DNA from 2 places in the Janibacter sp. FSL W8-0316 genome. Region 1 is predicted to be linked to the other one. Evidence: riboswitches for the same ligand, from Rfam matches in the RefSeq annotation. Region 1 holds a riboswitch; the other holds the start of a gene.
The links. A riboswitch is a leader RNA that binds a small molecule or an ion and turns the genes downstream of it on or off. The one in region 1 is predicted to bind cobalamin.
Positions count from the first base shown of each region.

Region 1 (3,403 bases):
CGAGGCGGACATCGCGAGGTTCTTGCCGGAGAGCCACTCGAGGTTGCCGTGCTTGCCGACGTGGACGACCGCGTGGGCGCCGAACTCCTCCTCGATCCAGCGATAGGTCGCGAGGTAGTGGTGGGTCGGCGGCAGGTCAGGGTCGTGGTAGATCGCGATGGGGTTCTCGCCGAAGCCGCGGGGCGGCTGGACGAGCAGGGCGACATTGCCGCGGACGAGCGCCGCGGTGACGATCTCCTGCTCTCGAGGCTCCTCCGTCGCACCTCGACCCACGTCCCGCACGAAGACCTCGCCGGGCGCCTCGCCCCAGTGCTCGGTCATCGCCTCGCGCAGGTCGGTGGGGAAGGCGTCGAACCACTCCCGGTAGCGCGCGGCCGGGATGCGCACCTGCGCGCCCTCGACCTGCTCCTGGGTGAGCCACTCCTCGTCCTGCCCACCGGCGGCGATGAGCTCGTGGATGAGGGCATTGCCCGACGTCGTGTCAGCGGCCTCGCCTTCGACCGGAGGGAGCGGGTCCATCCCGACGAAGCCGTCACCGAGGTCGTAGCCTGCCTCCCGCATCGCGCGCAGCAGGCGGATCGTCGAGACCGGGGTGTCGAGGCCGACGGCATTGCCCAGGCGGGAGTGCTTCGTCGGGTAGGCCGAGAGGACGACGGCGATCTTGCGCTCGGCGACGGGCGTCGAGCGCAGGCGCGCGTGGTTGACCGCGATGCCGGCGACGCGGGAGGCGCGCTCGGGGTCGGCGACGTAGTGCGGCAGGCCCTCGTCGTCGAACTCCTTGAAGGAGAAGGCGACCGTGATGAGGCGGCCGTCGAACTCGGGGACGGCGACCTGGGTCGCGACGTCGAGCGGGCTCATGCCGTCGTCGGACTCCTCCCAGTCGGCGCGGCCCCAGGTGAGGCACAGGCCCTGGAGGATCGGGATGTCGAGGGCGGCGAGCTTCTCCACGTCCCAGGCCTCGTCGTCCTCGCCGGCGCCGGCGGTGGCGGGCTTGGTGCCGCCGGCCGCGAGGACCGTCGTGACGAGCGCGTCGAGGGTGCCGAGGTGCTCGAGCAGACCGTCGGGGGCGTCGCGCAGCGAGGCGGAGTGGATGACGACGCCCTGGCCGCCGGCAGCGTCGATCGCGTCGGCGAGCGCGTGCGCGTAGTCGGTGTTGCCGGCGGCGTACTGGGCCCGGTAGATGAGGACGCCGACGCGGGGACGACGGGTGTCGCTGCCGGAGGTGTCGAGGGCGGCGGGCTCGTCGCGCTCGAGGACGCCCCACTGGGGCAGCGCCTGCGGCGCCTCGAAGCCCTCGCCGGTGAGCAGGAGGGTGTCGCCGAGGAAGGCGTGCAGCTGCGCGAGGTTGGCCGGTCCCCCTTCGGCCAGGTAGCGGTGGGCCTCCGCGGCGGTGCCGGGCGGGACCGTCGACAGCTCCATGAGCGCGGCGTCGGGCTCCTGGGTGCCGCCGAGGACGACGAGCGGGGCGCTGGCCGAGCGCAGGTCGGCGAAGCCCTCCCACAGCCCCTGCGGGGAGCCGAGGTAGCGCACGACGACGATGTCGGCACCGGCGACGCGCTCGGCGATCTGCTCGTCGGTGAGGCGGGCCGGGTTGCCGACGACGTAGTCGACGCCAGCGCTGCGCGCGCTCAGCAGGTCGGTGTCGGAGGTGGACAGCAGGGCGACGGTGGTCACGTCTGGCTCCTTGGCGGGGGTCCGCGCCCCGCGATCGAAGGGAGGGACCCGCACGGTCTCGTGCAGGCCGGCCGACAGAGCGTGTCTGACTCGCGAAGGGGGCTTCGCTCACAGTGGCGGGACCGTCCCGGACTTGCACCGGGTTCCGCGCTGCTCGGTTGCGGGCAGCCTACCGGGGGCCCGCAGTAGCGCGGCAGCGCTGTGAGTACACCGCCGCGTAGGCTGCCCTGCCGTGAGCACACCGACGCCCTCCCGCAGCGGGGCCGACCGCTGCCCGGGGCTGCTCACCCCCTTCGTCTCGGCAGACGGGGCGATGGTGCGCCTGCGGGTGCCGGGAGGCCGGGTGGACGCCGCCAGCCTGCTCGAGATCTCTTCTCTCGCAAGCCGGTTCGGCAACCCGGACATCACGGTCACCTCGCGCGGCAGCCTGCAGCTGCGCGGCCTGCCCGACCCGCTCCCTCGCGAGCTCATCACGGCGATCGACGACCTCGGGCTCGTCCCCTCCGGGCCGCACGACAAGGCGCGCAACATCGTCGGCGATCCACATGCCGGACTCGACGACCTCGTGACCGCCCTCGACGAGGAGCTGCTCGCGGACCCCGGGCTGGCGGAGCTGCCGGGCCGCTTCCTGCTCGCCGTCGCCTCCCCCGACGGGCCCGTGCTCGCCGAGCCGTGGGACGTCGCGGTCATCGCCCCGCCCCTGCCTGAGCCCACGCTGCCTGAGGTGCGACGAAGGAGCCTCGAAGGCACCGCACAGGTCGTCGCCGACGGTCGCGCAGTCACCGTCTCGCGCGCCCGGGCCGCCGCGACGGCTCTCGACGTCGCCCGGCGCTTCCTCGCCGCCCGGACCGACACCCGCACGTGGAACCTGCGCGACCTGCCCGACGAGGACCGGGGCGACCTGCTGCCGGGGGGCTCCCCCTTCGACGTCGTGGCGGGCGACCCACCTGAGCCGGGGCCGGCGGGGGACGACCTCGTGGCGCTCGTGCCGCTGGGGCTGCTGACTCCGGCGATGGTGGAGGGGCTTCGAGAGGTCGCCGGGTCTCGAGAGTCGTCGCAGGGCTCCTCCCACCTCGACCAGCGGATCGTCGTCACGCCCTGGCGCTCGGTCGTCGTGCCGGGGGCCGCGGGGCGGGCCGAGGAGCTCGCGGCGGCCGGCTTCGCCACGGCCGCCGACTCCCCCTGGACCGTCCTCACCGCCTGCGCCGGAGCCCCCTCGTGCGGGCGGACGACGACCCGCACGCGCGACCTCGCCAGGGAGGCCGCCCCCTTCGTCGACGTCGCCGGACCGGCCGTGCACGTCATCGGCTGCGAGCGCTCGTGCGGCCACCCCGCCCGCGCCCACGCGACCGCCCTCAACCCCACCAACGCAGCGGATGTCGTTGCGGCACAACACGAGAAGGCTTGATGAACCCCCTTCGCCAACCGCCTCGCCGGTACGACTACGTCACCGACGGGCAGGAGATCTACCGCCGCTCCTTCGGGATGATCCGCGACGAGGCCGACCTCAGCGGTCTGCCCGCCGACCTCCACGGTGCTGCCGTGCGGATCATCCACGCCGCTGGTGACGTCGGCATCACGAGCGAGATCGCCGGCCACCCCGAGGTCGCCGCTGCCGCCCACGCTGCGCTCGTCGCCGGGGCGCCGATCCTCACCGACAGCAACATGCTCGCGCAGGGCGTCACCCGCCGCCGCCTGCCCGTCGACAACGAGGTGGTCTGCACCCTGC
Region 1 is NZ_JBBOQX010000001.1:3,374,002-3,377,404, reverse strand. It holds gene cobN (cobaltochelatase subunit CobN) at 1-1,674, opposite strand, end outside; cobalamin riboswitch at 1,734-1,863, opposite strand; gene NYE39_RS16530 (hypothetical protein) at 1,907-3,082, shown strand; gene NYE39_RS16525 (precorrin-8X methylmutase) at 3,082-3,403, shown strand, end outside.

Region 2 (3,403 bases), 830 kb from region 1:
GCAGCTGGATCTGGTGGTGCACGTCGAGGTGGTTGGTCGGCTCGTCGAGGACGAGCAGGTCGCTGCCCTGCGCGATGCCGCGGGCGAGCATCGCCCGGCGGCGCTCGCCACCGGACAGGTGCTGGCAGGGGTGGTCGACCTTGTCCGCGAGGTCGACGTGCTCGAGGGCGGCGAGGACGAGGTGACGCTGCCCCTTCGCGTCGAGGGCCCACGGCGGCCGGTGGGGGATGCGGCCCATGGCGACCATCTCGCCGACGAGGAGGTCCTCGGGCGGTCCGTCCTCCTGCGCGACGTGGGCCAGGCGGGTCGCCCGCTGCCGCGGGGTCAGGTCGGCCATGTCGACACCGTCGACCTGCACGGTCCCGGCGACGGGGCGGCGCAGGCCGGTGAGGGCCCGCAGGAGCGTCGACTTGCCGCTGCCGTTGCGCCCGACGATCGCGAGCATCGAGCCGCGCGGCACGTCGAGATCGACGTCGGAGACGATGGTGCGCCCGCCGATCGCGGCGGCGAGCCCGTGGCAGGTCAGGTGGCTCATTCGCCGCCTCCCGAGTAGGTGTAGTGACGGCGGCCGAGCAGCAGCAGGAAGACCGGCGCCCCGACCAGACCGGTGACCACGCTGAGCGGGATCTCCTGGGGCGCCACGACGGTCCGGGCCGCGACGTCGACCCAGAGCATGAAGAGGGCGCCACCGACCGCGGCGACCGGCAGGACGACGCGGTGCCGTGCCCCGACGACGATCCGGGCCAGGTGCGGGACGACGAGACCGACGAAGCCGATGCCCCCGGACACCGCGACGAGCACGCCGACGAGCACGGAGACGAGGACGAAGAGGGCGATGCGCAGGCCCTTGACCGGCACGCCGAGCGCCGAGGCCACGTCGGCGCCGGCGGCGAGCGCGTCGAGCCACGAGTGCAGCGCGACGAGCAGGAGCGTCGCGAGCACGACGACGATGACCGACGGCAGGATCTGCTCCCACACCGAGCCGGAGAGGCTGCCGAGCAGCCAGAAGAGCACCGACTGGGTCGCCCGCGGGTCGGCGCTGAAGAAGACGAGGAAGCTCGAGACGGACGAGAAGGCGGCCGACATGACCACTCCCGTGAGCACGAGCCGAAGGGGGGTGATCCCGCCCTGGGCCATGGAGATCCCGAAGACGAGGGCGGTCGCGAGCAGCGCGCCGCCGAGGGCGCCGGCGGACAGCGCCCAGATGCCCAGACCGCTGAAGACCCCGAGGACGATGACGAGCGTGGCGCCGACGCCGGCGCCCGAGGAGACCCCGAGCAGGTAGGGGTCGGCGAGCGGGTTGCGCACGAGCGTCTGCATGCACGCACCGGCGATGGACAGCCCCGCGCCGACGACGACGGCCATGATGACGCGCGGCGCGCGCAGCTCCCAGACGATCGTGTCGTAGGTCGGGTCGCCGCCCCGGCCGCCGGCGAGCCGCGCGCGCAGCACGTCGACGACGCCGGAGACGCTGAGCGGCTCGGAGCCGAAGGCGAGCGAGACCACCGCGCTCACCGCCGTCGCCACGACGAGCGCGACGAGGAGCGGGACGGCGGGGACACGTCGTCCGCCGGGACGGTCGTGGGACACCGGGGTCTCCAGATGCATCGGGGGCCTGATCGCGAGGCCCGGTCGGATGTGACGAGCCAGCAGGTCTTCGGACTCGGGATCATCCCGACGGGGCGCCTTCCCGGGCTGGTTGCCCAGTGGCGTCGCACCCCGCCAGTCACCCTCACCGCTGCGCGACAGTCCCGGACTCGCACCGGGTTCCCTCTGCACTGGTGTGCGTCTGGCTCGCCCCCGACCCTACGGCACCGCCTGCCGCGACCTCCCTTCGCCTCCTAGACTCGGGGCACACCGCACGCACAGAGGGGACCACCATGCGCGGACGCAGGACCTGGGGTGCGCTCGTCGCGCTGACGCTGACGGTGGGCGGCTGCTCGCTCATCGAGGGCGACGACGACGCGACCTCGTCGCCCACCTCGAGCAGCGCCACGAGCCGGCCGAGCTCGACGCCGGCGCAGTCGAGCTTCGAGCTCTTCGACCCGCCGCGCGAGGGCCGCGACTGGGTGGTCCTCGTCGAGGACCCGGGCGACACCGACCGGGTCGCCGACGAGCTCGAGGCCGGCGGTCTCGCGCTCACCTCCGTCAACACCGCGGTGGGCATGGTGACCCTGCGCAGCGAGGACGACGACGTCGCCGAGCGGGCGAAGGGGGTCGACGGCGTCACCGACGCGGTGACCGACCGCAGCGCCTCCTGGACCCCCGAGCCGCCTGCCGAGCCCGACCCGGGCGACACGACTCCCGCAGCGGACCTCCCTTCGCCCCCGGACGTGCCGGAGGGTGGCGACCCCCTCGACGGCTGGCTTTGGGGCATGGAGGCGGTCAATGCGCGCGGCGCCCACGAGGTGACTCCCGGGCGCCCCGAGGTGCGCGTCGGGGTCATGGACACCGGCATCGACGCCAGCCACCCCGACCTGGCGCCCGTGCTCGACAGGGGCCTGTCCAAGAGCTTCGTCAGCGACATCCCCGACATCGACGGCGAGTGCGAGCACGAGAGCTGCATCGACCCCGTCGGCGAGGACGACGGCGGGCACGGCACCCACGTGGCCGGCACGATCGCCGCCGCGGCCAACGACCTCGGCGTCACCGGCGTGGCCCCGGGCGTGACGCTCGTCGACCTGCGGGCCGGGCAGGACGCCGGGCTCTTCTTCCTCGGCCCCACGGTCAACGCCCTGACCCACGCCGCCGACCAGCGGCTCGACGTGGTCAACATGAGCTTCTACGTCGACCCGTGGCTCTACGCCTGCGAGGGCGGGGCGCCGGGCGACAGCCCGGAGCAGGCCGCCTTCCAGGACGTCATGCTCGAGCTCGTCCACCGGTCGCTCGACCTCACCCACGAGGCCGGCGTGACCCTCGTGACCTCCGCCGGCAACGACGGCGCCGACATGGGCGACCCGAGCCGCGACAGCTCGAGCCCCAACTACGGCGGCGACCCGCGCAACCGGACCATCGACCCAAAGACCTGCGAGCGACTGCCGCTGGCCGGCGAGCACGTCATCTCGGTCGCCTCGGTGGACGAGGGCAATGTGCGCTCGACCTTCAGCAACTGGACCTCGACGCCCGACGACGGCCTCGTCGACGTCGCCGCCCCCGGCGGCGAGGAGACCTCGGGCCGCGGCGGCATCCTCTCCGCGGCCTCGCGCTCCGTGGTCACGGCCGAGGGCCTCGTCGACGCCGAGGGCCGGGTCACCGAGACCGGCGCCGACATCGTCGTGCGCAGCTGCCCCGAGTCGATCAGCGGCAACGACCCCGACCCCGACGGCCGGTGCGGCCTCTACGTCTGGAACCAGGGCACCTCGATGGCCTCGCCCCACGCCTCGGGCGTCGCCGCGCTGATCAT
Region 2 is NZ_JBBOQX010000001.1:2,540,172-2,543,574, reverse strand. It holds gene NYE39_RS12495 (ABC transporter ATP-binding protein) at 1-535, opposite strand, end outside; gene NYE39_RS12490 (FecCD family ABC transporter permease) at 532-1,590, opposite strand; cobalamin riboswitch at 1,632-1,809, opposite strand; gene NYE39_RS12485 (S8 family peptidase) at 1,881-3,403, shown strand, end outside.
Region 2: it holds a riboswitch for cobalamin, as region 1 does, so the genes downstream of both, NYE39_RS12490 (FecCD family ABC transporter permease) here and cobN (cobaltochelatase subunit CobN) in region 1, are expected to answer to the same signal.